Regions from separate parts of the Burkholderia sola genome, predicted to be linked through region 4. Evidence: predicted binding sites of a transcription regulator. Region 4 holds the regulator's gene; each other region holds the start of a gene.
The links. The regulator FliA, encoded in region 4, starts transcription of late flagellar genes. The targets are predictions, from matches to a motif close to CTAAAGTTTNNNNNNNNNNNGCCGNTA.

Region 1 (2,196 bases), 3.2 Mb from region 4:
GGCGCGGCGAGACGGCCGAAACCGCGCTCGCGCACGCCAATGCAGCGAGCGGCGGGCAGTTCGGCGGGAATGCGGGGATCGCTTCGGCGTCGGCTTCGGGCGGACGGCGCGCGGCTGGCGCGGCGAGCGCCGCGACCGGAGACGGCTACGCGGCGCAACCGGCCGGCCAGATGGTCGTGACGAGCGTTCCGCCGCCGGCCGCTGTGCAGGCCCCTGCGCCGCTCCCCGTCTACGCAGCCGCCCGCGCAAACGCCGGGTACGGCACGACGCCGCGCGCGGCGGACCCCGCCGCCATCGCGACGGTCGTCGCCGGCACGGCCGAGCCTGCATCGGCTTTCGCGCGGCCGGCGCCGCAATCGGCAGCTTCGGCGCGCCTCGCGGCAGCCCGTGCCGCGTCGGCCGCAGCGGCAGCGCGCACCTCGGCCGCTTCCGCCAACCCGGCCCCGGCTCCGGCCGCCGCTACGGCCCAGCCCGCGACGCCGCCCGGCCAGCAAGACCCCGAAACGATCCGGCGCGCGGCGCTCGCGTTCCTGCAGCAGCAGATCGCCGGCCTGCCCGGCAAGACCACCGCGACGGTCACGACCGCCTTTCCGCGCGGGCTCGCCGCATGCACGACGCTCGAGCCGTTCTTGCCGACCGGCGCGCGCCTGTGGGGCCGCACGACGGTCGGCGTGCGCTGCGCGGGCGAGCGGCCGTGGACCGTCTACCTGCAGGCGAAGGTCGCCGTGCAGGCCACCTATTACGTCGCCGCGCGGCAGATCGCGCCCGGCGAGCCGCTCTCCGCGGCCGACCTGGTCGCGCGCGACGGCGACCTGACGGTGCTGCCGCTCGCGGTGATCACCGATCCCGCGCAGGCCGTCGGCGCGACCGCGCTCGCGCGCATCTCGGCCGGGCTACCGCTGCGGCAGGACATGCTGAAGAGCGCGGCGTCGGTGTCGGCCGGCCAGACGGTGCGGGTCGTCGCGGCCGGCCCCGGCTTCACGATTTCGGCCGAGGGCAGCGTGCTCGCGAATGCGGCGCCGGGCCAGTCGGTACGCGTGCGGATGGCGGCCGGGCAGATCGTCACGGCGATCGTCAAGGACGCCGGCACCGTCGAAATTCCGCTGTAGGGATGGATCTGCCGCAAAAATGTAAAGAATTGTTTATTCGGGGCATTTCGGGCTCGCGATGCTAAAGTTCGGGCCGACCCGGCCGTTATCTGGGTCAAACCGTACAGGAAACCCATCGTGAAGATCGATTCCACTCCGAAACCGAGCCCCCTCGCGCCGACCGGCACCGGCGCGGCCCGTGCGCCGTCCGGCACGGCCCAGTCGTCCGCACAGGCAGCCGATGCAGGATCGAGCGGCAGCGACACGAACGTCAACCTGTCGGGTCTGTCCGGCCAGCTGCGTTCGGTATCCGCGTCGGGCGACGCCGATATCGACACGGGTCTGGTCCAGTCGATCAAGGACGCGCTGAACGACGGCACGCTGACGATCGACGCGAACAAGATTGCCGACGGCGTATTGAACACCGCCCGCGAACTGCTGCAGCAGCAGCGCCCGCAGGGCAGCTAAGCCCCGGCCTCGTGGCCGGGTCACCCGGTTTGCCGGCGCGCGCGACACCGCACGCACCGGCGTGACGAGCATGACGCGATGAGAGAAGAGCTGCTGGCCACGGTCAACGACGAACACGCGACGATCGAGGCGTTCGCGTCCCTGCTCGTCTACGAGGAAAAGGCGCTGACGACGGCCGAGCCGCTCGAGATGCTGCCCGGCATCGTCGAGAAGAAAAGCGAACTGATCGACCGGCTCGCGCAGCTCGAACGCACGCGCGACACGCAGCTTTCCGCGCTCGGCTTTCCGGCCGGCAAGAAAGGCATGGACCAGGCGGCCGAGCGCGATGCGCGCCTCGCGAGCCGCTGGCAACTGCTGCAACAGGCCGCCGAACGCGCGCGCCAGGCCAATGCGAACAACGGGATGCTGATCCGGATCCGGATGGACTACAACGAGCGCGCGCTCGCGGTGCTGCGCTCGGCGCCCGCGCCGTCCGGCGTGTACGGCCCCGACGGACGCGTGTCGGCGCTCGCGCGCTGACCGGCCGACGTCGCACCGCGCGGCCGCCCTGCAGCCGCGCCTGTCCCCTTCCCTTCGTTACAACAGCGGACACGCGGTGACCTGCGTGCCGCGTTCCACGCACAACCGCTCGTAGTCGCGC
Region 2 (2,196 bases), 3.2 Mb from region 4:
CGCCGCCGTCGCGGTCCGACAGGTTGCTGTACAGCACGCGGTAGTCGGGCGCGCGGCTCCACAGCACGAGCGCGGTGATCGCGGCGATCGCGAACGCGACGGCGATCACGAACGGCAGCTTCGGGTTGCCCTTCATCCGCGAGATGCCGGGGATGCGTTCGGCGAAGCCGCCCAGCCCGAAGTCCGCGCCTGCGCCGCCCGCGCCCGGCAACGCGGCGGCCGCGGCGGCGCCTGGCGCCGGGCTGAGGCCCGCGCGGGCGTCTGGGTTGATCAGCGAGTTGGCCTGCGAATCCATGCGTCGAGTTTCTCCGGAGCGGGACGACTGAGCTCGCTCGGACGAGCGGGCGGACAATGACACGATGCGATTATCGTGACCCGCGGCGCACTCCGATCGACCGAAAAGAGCGGGGTTTCCCCCGTACTTTCGCGGCTTTGACGCGCGCCGCGCTGCTATCCTTTTTCGCGATCCGGCATGGTGCGCGTCGTGCGGCGCCGGCGGGTCGCCCGGTGCGTCCGGGTCTCTTCTCTAGGTTTGGGGGCAGCATGACTGCGAACGTCAGCGGAATCGGTTCGGTGTTGCAACAGATGCAGTCGATGGCCGCGCAGGCGTCCGGCGGCGTCGCGAGCCCGACGGCGGCGCTGGCCGGCTCGGGCGCGGCGACGGCCGGCACGTTCGCGAGCGCGATGAAGGCGTCGCTCGACAAGATCAGCGGCGACCAGCAGCACGCGCTCGGCGAGGCGAAGGCGTTCGAGGTCGGCGCGCCGAACATCTCGCTGAACGACGTGATGGTCGACATGCAGAAAGCCAACATCGGCTTCCAGTTCGGGCTCCAGGTCCGCAACAAGCTAGTGAGCGCTTACAACGACATCATGCAGATGGCGGTGTGAGGGGCCATCAGGCGATGGGCATCCGCGGGCGGGCATTCGGGGACGGCTAACCGGCGGCGGGCATCCAGGAATGGCTCCAGGCTTGCGGAACGGGGCCGGCGAGCCGGCATCGGCGGCCCCCGCGCACCTAAAGCTTTTCAAATCCCTTCCGATAACTGCGGTGAAGGCCGCACCGTGCGACGCACGGCGGCGGCTCCCGACCAGCCAACGCAAATAACAAGGAGAAGCGCATGTTTTCCCCAGGACACGCTGGAGCCAGTGCGTACGCGCGTGTCGGCGTCGAGACCGGGGTGATGGGCGCTTCCCCGCACCGGCTGATCGCGATGCTGTACCAGGGCGCGCGGCAGGCGATCGCGCTGGCGCGCATGCATTTGCAGCAGGACAACGTCGCCGGGCGCGGCGAAGCGATCGGCAAGGCGATCCGGATCGTCGAGAGCGGCCTGCAGGCGTCGCTGAACCGCGACGCGGGCGGCGAGATCGCCGAACGGCTCAATGCGCTGTACACCTATATCGGCCGGCGCCTGCTGGAAGCGAACGCGCAGGCGAGCGACGCGATGCTGATCGAGGTCGACGGCTTGCTCGCGACGCTCGAGGAAGCATGGACGGGCATCGCCCCGGAAGTCGCGCGGATGGCCGCGCAACAGGTAGCGGAAGCATCACGATGAATCACAAGGCCGAATACTTCGCGCGTTACGAGGCGCTCGCCGCCGTGTCGGGCCGGATGCTGTGCGCCGCGCGCGGCGCCGACTGGAACGCGTTGCCGGAGTTGCAGGCCGAATTCATGCAACTCGTCGACGGGTTGAAGCAGGCCGATCCGGCCGTCGTGCTCGACGAATCGGATCTCGGCCGCAAGCTCGACCTGATCCGCCGCATCCTGGCCGACGACGCCGCGATCCGCGATCTCGCGAGCCCGGACGTCGCGCGGCTGTCCGCGCTGTTCGAGGCGCGGCGCTCGACCCAGGTATTGACCGATCTTTATCGCGCGCGCGGGTAGGGCCGTGCGCCGGGCGACCGGCGCGAGGCGCCCGGACCCGGCGCCGCACGCGGCGCGCGCTGTTCCCGTGGGCGGCGCCGGCGTGCCGCGCGCGGATTCGCAACCCGTTGGCTGAGCTGAGCAGGCCCCGATCATGACCGGTATCGACTCCGTTGCGGCCGCGCTGCTGGCGAGCCGCCTCGACAGCCTGCTGACCGGCACCGTCGCGGCGTCCGCCGGCGGCGGCGCGACCGCGCAGGTCGGCACGCCGGGCGCCGGCGCGTCGTCCTCGCCGCCGGCCGGCAGCCCGCCCGCCGCGCCGCCGGCTTCCACGC
Region 3 (2,196 bases), 3.2 Mb from region 4:
TCCGGGCCCGACTATGCCCGCCGCAATCCGCTGGAAATCGGCGTGCAGCTGCGCAACCTGGTGAACCGCGGCGATTTCCTGACCGTCCAGTACCCGGGTGGCCAGCTCGTCACGCGTCTGCTCGAGGTCGACGTCGGCGAGCGGACGTTCACGTTCGACTGGGGCGCGCTGTCCGAGCAGAACGCCGGCATCCTCGGCGCGTCGCACTGCACGTTCGCGGCCGCGCCGGAGGGCGTGCGCGTCGAATTCACCACGGGCACGCCGCGCGAGACGCGCTACGAGGGGCTGCCCGCGTTCGTCGCCGATTTCCCCGACGTGCTGGTGTGCATCCAGCGCCGCGAATATTTCCGCGTCGACGCGCCGATCGTCGATCCGTTCCTGTGCCGCGGCAAGCTGCCGGACGGCGAAAGCTTCCTGTTCGAGGTGCACAACCTGTCGCTCGGCGGCGTGGGGCTGCGCACGGCCGACGAGCGCGTCGAGGCGCTCGAGGTCGGCACGCTGCTGCCGGACGTCGAGCTCGAGCTGACCGGCCACGGCAAGCTGTCGCTCGACCTGCAACTGGTGTCGCAGCGCTCGACGCAGATGCCGAACGGGTCGCGGCGCTACCAGCTCGGCTTTCGCTACATGTCGCTGCCGGGCAGCGCGGAGAACACGCTGCAGCGGCTGATCACGCAGCTCGAAATGAAGCGCCGCTCGCTCGCGCGGGCCTGACGCGCAGGCCCCCACGGGCCGCCCGCGCAGCGCCGCCGGCGCCTTGCGCCGGGCGCTTCCAGCGGCGACGCACGCCCGTGCGTCGGGCGTGCATTTTTTCCTCAATTTTTTCAATCCGCGGCCGTTATACCGGGAGTCACGCAACCCGGCGGCCGCAGCGCGGCCGGCTCATCAGGATCGCGCATGTCCAACACACTCATGAACCTCGGCGTCAGCGGCCTGAATGCCGCGCTCTGGGGCCTCACGACGACCGGCCAGAACATCAGCAACGCCGCGACGCCCGGCTATTCGGTCGAACGCCCCGTCTATGCCGAGGCGAGCGGGCAGTACACCAGCAGCGGCTACCTGCCGCAGGGCGTGAACACCGTCACCGTGCAACGGCAGTACAGCCAGTACCTGAGCGACCAGCTGAACGGTGCGCAGTCGCAGGGCGGCGCGCTGTCGACGTGGTATTCGCTCGTCGCCCAGCTGAACAACTACGTCGGCAGCCCGACGGCCGGCATCTCGACCGCGATCACGAGCTATTTCACCGGGCTGCAGAACGTCGCGAACAATGCGTCCGATCCGTCGGTGCGGCAGACCGCGATCAGCAACGCGCAGATTCTCGGCGACCAGCTGAAGGCGGCGGGCCAGCAATACGACGCGTTGCGCCAGAGCGTGAACACGCAGCTCACCAGCACCGTGTCGCAGATCAACACGTACACCGCGCAGATCGCGCAGCTGAACCAGCAGATCTCGGCGGCGAGCAGCCAGGGGCAGCCGCCGAACCAGCTGATGGACCAGCGCGACCTCGCGGTGTCGAACCTGTCGAGCCTCGCCGGCGTGCAGGTCGTGCGCAACGACAGCGGCTACAGCGTATTCCTCGCGGGCGGCCAGCCGCTCGTCGTCGCCGACAAGAGCTACCAGCTTGCGACCGTCACGTCGTCGTCCGATCCGAGCGAGCTGACCGTCGTGTCGCAGGGCATCGCCGGCGCGAATCCGCAGGGGCCGAACCAGGCGCTGCCGGATGCGTCGCTGTCGGGCGGCACGCTCGGCGGCCTGCTCGCGTTCCGCCGTCAGACGCTCGACCCGGCCCAGGCGCAGCTCGGCGCGCTCGCGACCAGCTTCGCCGCGCAGGTCAACGCGCAGAACGCGCTCGGCGTCGATCTGGCGGGCAAGCCGGGCGGCAACCTGTTCACGGTGACGAACCCGACCGTCTATTCGAATCAGGGCAACACCGGCAACGCGTCGCTGTCCGTGTCGTTCGCCAATGCGTCGCAGCCGACGACGAGCGACTACACGCTGTCGTACGACGGCACGAACTACACGCTGACCGACCGCGCGAGCGGGTCGGTGGTCGACCAGAAGGCGGGTCCGATGCCGGTCTCGCTCGGCGGGCTGAACTTCTCGTTCTCGTCCGGCGCGATGAATGCCGGCGACCAGTTCACCGTGCTGCCGACGCGCGGCGCGCTGACCGGCTTCGGCCTCGCGACCACGAGCGGCTCG
Region 4 (2,196 bases):
CTGTGCGGCGCCGCCCAGCTCGCGCGCGCCGGCTACAGCGACGCGCAGCTGAGCGACTTCATCGACGGCCCGGCCGACATCGTCCTCGTCGACGCGCAGCTCGGCGCCGACGGATCGCTGTCGGCGCTCGCGCGCGAAGCGCACGACGTGCTGATCGTCACGCGGGTTGCCGTGCAGGCGATCACCGAGGCGTATGCGTGCATGAAGCGGCTGCATTTCGCGCACGCGTTCGCGCAGTTCCGCGTGCTGACCAATCAGGTCGCCAGCCACGCGGACGCGAAGACGGCCTTCGACAACCTCGCGGGCGTCGCGAGCCGCTACCTGACCGTGTCGATCGCCGATGCGGGCTGCGTGAGCGCCGATCCGCTCGTCGAGCACGCCCGCGAACTGATGCATGCGGTAGTCGACGCGTTCCCGTCGTCGGCTGCCGCGCGCGATTACCGGCAGATTGCCGCCGACCTGTTGTACTGGCCGATGCGCCCCGGTTCGGGCGCGGGCCGCGCGGTCCACGCCGGCGGCAAGCCGTCGTATGAGGCGGGCGCGGCACACGCCGCGTGAGCGCCACCCGAAGGAGGGAGCCATGATGTACAACGCTCAAGGAAAGATGTCCCAGGCCGACGTGCTCGCGCAATATGCGCCGCTCGTGCGCCGCCTCGGACTGCAACTCGTCGCGAAGATGCCGGCGAGCGTCGATCTCGACGATCTGATCCAGGCCGGCATGATCGGCCTGATGGACGCGGCCGGCCGCTACAAGGAAGACCAGGGCGCGCAGTTCGAGACCTACGCGACGCAGCGCATCCGCGGCGCGATGCTCGACGAGCTGCGCAGCAACGACTGGCTGCCGCGCAGCCTGCGCAAGACGTCGCGCGAGGTCGAGCATGCGGTGCACCAGGTCGAGCAGCACCTCGGCCGCTCGGCGAGCGAGACCGAGATCGCGCAGCACCTCAACATGCCGCTCGACGAATACCAGGGGATGCTGCAGGACCTGCACGGCAGCCAGCTCATCTACTACGAGGATTTCGATCGCGCGGCCGACGACGAGCCGTTCCTCGACCGCTATCGCGTCGATCATGCCGATCCGTTGTCGGCGCTGCTCGACGAGCATCTGCGCGAGGCGCTCGTCGAGGCGATCGAGCGGCTGCCGGAGCGCGAGAAGCTGCTGATGTCGCTGTACTACGAACGGGGTCTGAATCTGCGCGAAATCGGCGCGGTGCTCGAGGTGAGCGAATCGCGCGTATGCCAGCTCCACAGCCAGGCCGTCGCGCGCCTGCGCGCACGGCTGCGCGAACAGGCGTGGGTCGGCGCGGAGTCCTGACCCCGAAGTCCTGCCCTTTCGGCCACGGCCGCGCGTGCCCGCGCCGCGCGCGTCTCGTGCCGACGCGTCGTCGTTGCGCATTTCGCGCGCCGATTTGCTACAATCCCCTCCGTTTTCCGAGGAGCGTTGCGACGGACCATCAGCGTCCGCCAGGCTCGGAAGGCTTCACCAAGCAGCCGTGCGGCGATCGTTTCGAGCGACCGTCGCGCCGGCCCCGCTTCCTGAACGGCGCTCACGTCACCAATCTAGAAACTTTTTAGAAAGGAGGGCGTGATGAACGCCATTATCGATTCCAAGGCTTCCCACGATTACGTCGTCGCCGACATGGCGCTGGCCGGCTGGGGCCGCAAGGAACTGAACATCGCCGAGACCGAAATGCCGGGCCTCGTGCAGATCCGCGACGAATACAAGGCGCAGCAGCCGCTGAAGGGCGCGCGCATCGCCGGTTCCCTGCACATGACGATCCAGACGGGCGTGCTGATCGAGACGCTGAAGGCGCTCGGCGCGGACGTCCGCTGGGCGTCGTGCAACATCTTCTCGACGCAGGATCACGCGGCGGCCGCGATCGTCGAAGCCGGCACGCCGGTGTTCGCGTTCAAGGGCGAGTCGCTCGACGAATACTGGGAGTTCTCGCACCGCATCTTCGAATGGCCGAACGGCGAATTCGCGAACATGATCCTGGACGACGGCGGCGACGCAACGCTGCTGCTGATCCTCGGCGCGAAGGCCGAGAAGGACCGTTCGGTGATCGCGAAGCCGACCAACGAGGAAGAAGTCGCGCTGTACAAGTCGATCGCGGCGCACCTCGACGTCGACGCGAACTGGTACTCGAAGCGCCTCGCGCACATCAAGGGCGTGACCGAAGAAACCACGACCGGCGT

Region 1: the regulator FliA is predicted to act here: its motif matches at 1,171-1,197, upstream of flgM (flagellar biosynthesis anti-sigma factor FlgM).
Region 2: the regulator FliA is predicted to act here: its motif matches at 1,016-1,042, upstream of fliS (flagellar export chaperone FliS).
Region 3: the regulator FliA is predicted to act here: its motif matches at 812-838, upstream of flgK (flagellar hook-associated protein FlgK).

The regions. Positions count from the first base shown of each region.
Region 1 is NZ_FR989675.1:3,415,717-3,417,912, forward strand. Features, by position in the region: gene flgA (flagellar basal body P-ring formation chaperone FlgA) at 1-1,109, shown strand, start outside; gene flgM (flagellar biosynthesis anti-sigma factor FlgM) at 1,227-1,556, shown strand; gene KR541_RS15775 (flagella synthesis protein FlgN) at 1,635-2,075, shown strand; gene KR541_RS15780 (M24 family metallopeptidase) at 2,133-2,196, opposite strand, start outside.
Region 2 is NZ_FR989675.1:3,454,777-3,456,972, reverse strand. Features, by position in the region: gene fliF (flagellar basal-body MS-ring/collar protein FliF) at 1-295, opposite strand, end outside; gene fliE (flagellar hook-basal body complex protein FliE) at 544-888, shown strand; gene fliS (flagellar export chaperone FliS) at 1,119-1,553, shown strand; gene KR541_RS15950 (flagellar protein FliT) at 1,550-1,882, shown strand; partial or broken gene fliK (flagellar hook-length control protein FliK) at 2,016-2,196, shown strand, end outside.
Region 3 is NZ_FR989675.1:3,405,364-3,407,559, reverse strand. Features, by position in the region: gene KR541_RS15715 (flagellar brake protein) at 1-711, shown strand, start outside; gene flgK (flagellar hook-associated protein FlgK) at 895-2,196, shown strand, end outside.
Region 4 is NZ_FR989675.1:228,630-230,825, forward strand. Features, by position in the region: gene KR541_RS01010 (nucleotide-binding protein) at 1-558, shown strand, start outside; gene KR541_RS01015 (RNA polymerase sigma factor FliA) at 581-1,315, shown strand; S-adenosyl-L-homocysteine riboswitch at 1,428-1,556, shown strand; gene ahcY (adenosylhomocysteinase) at 1,589-2,196, shown strand, end outside.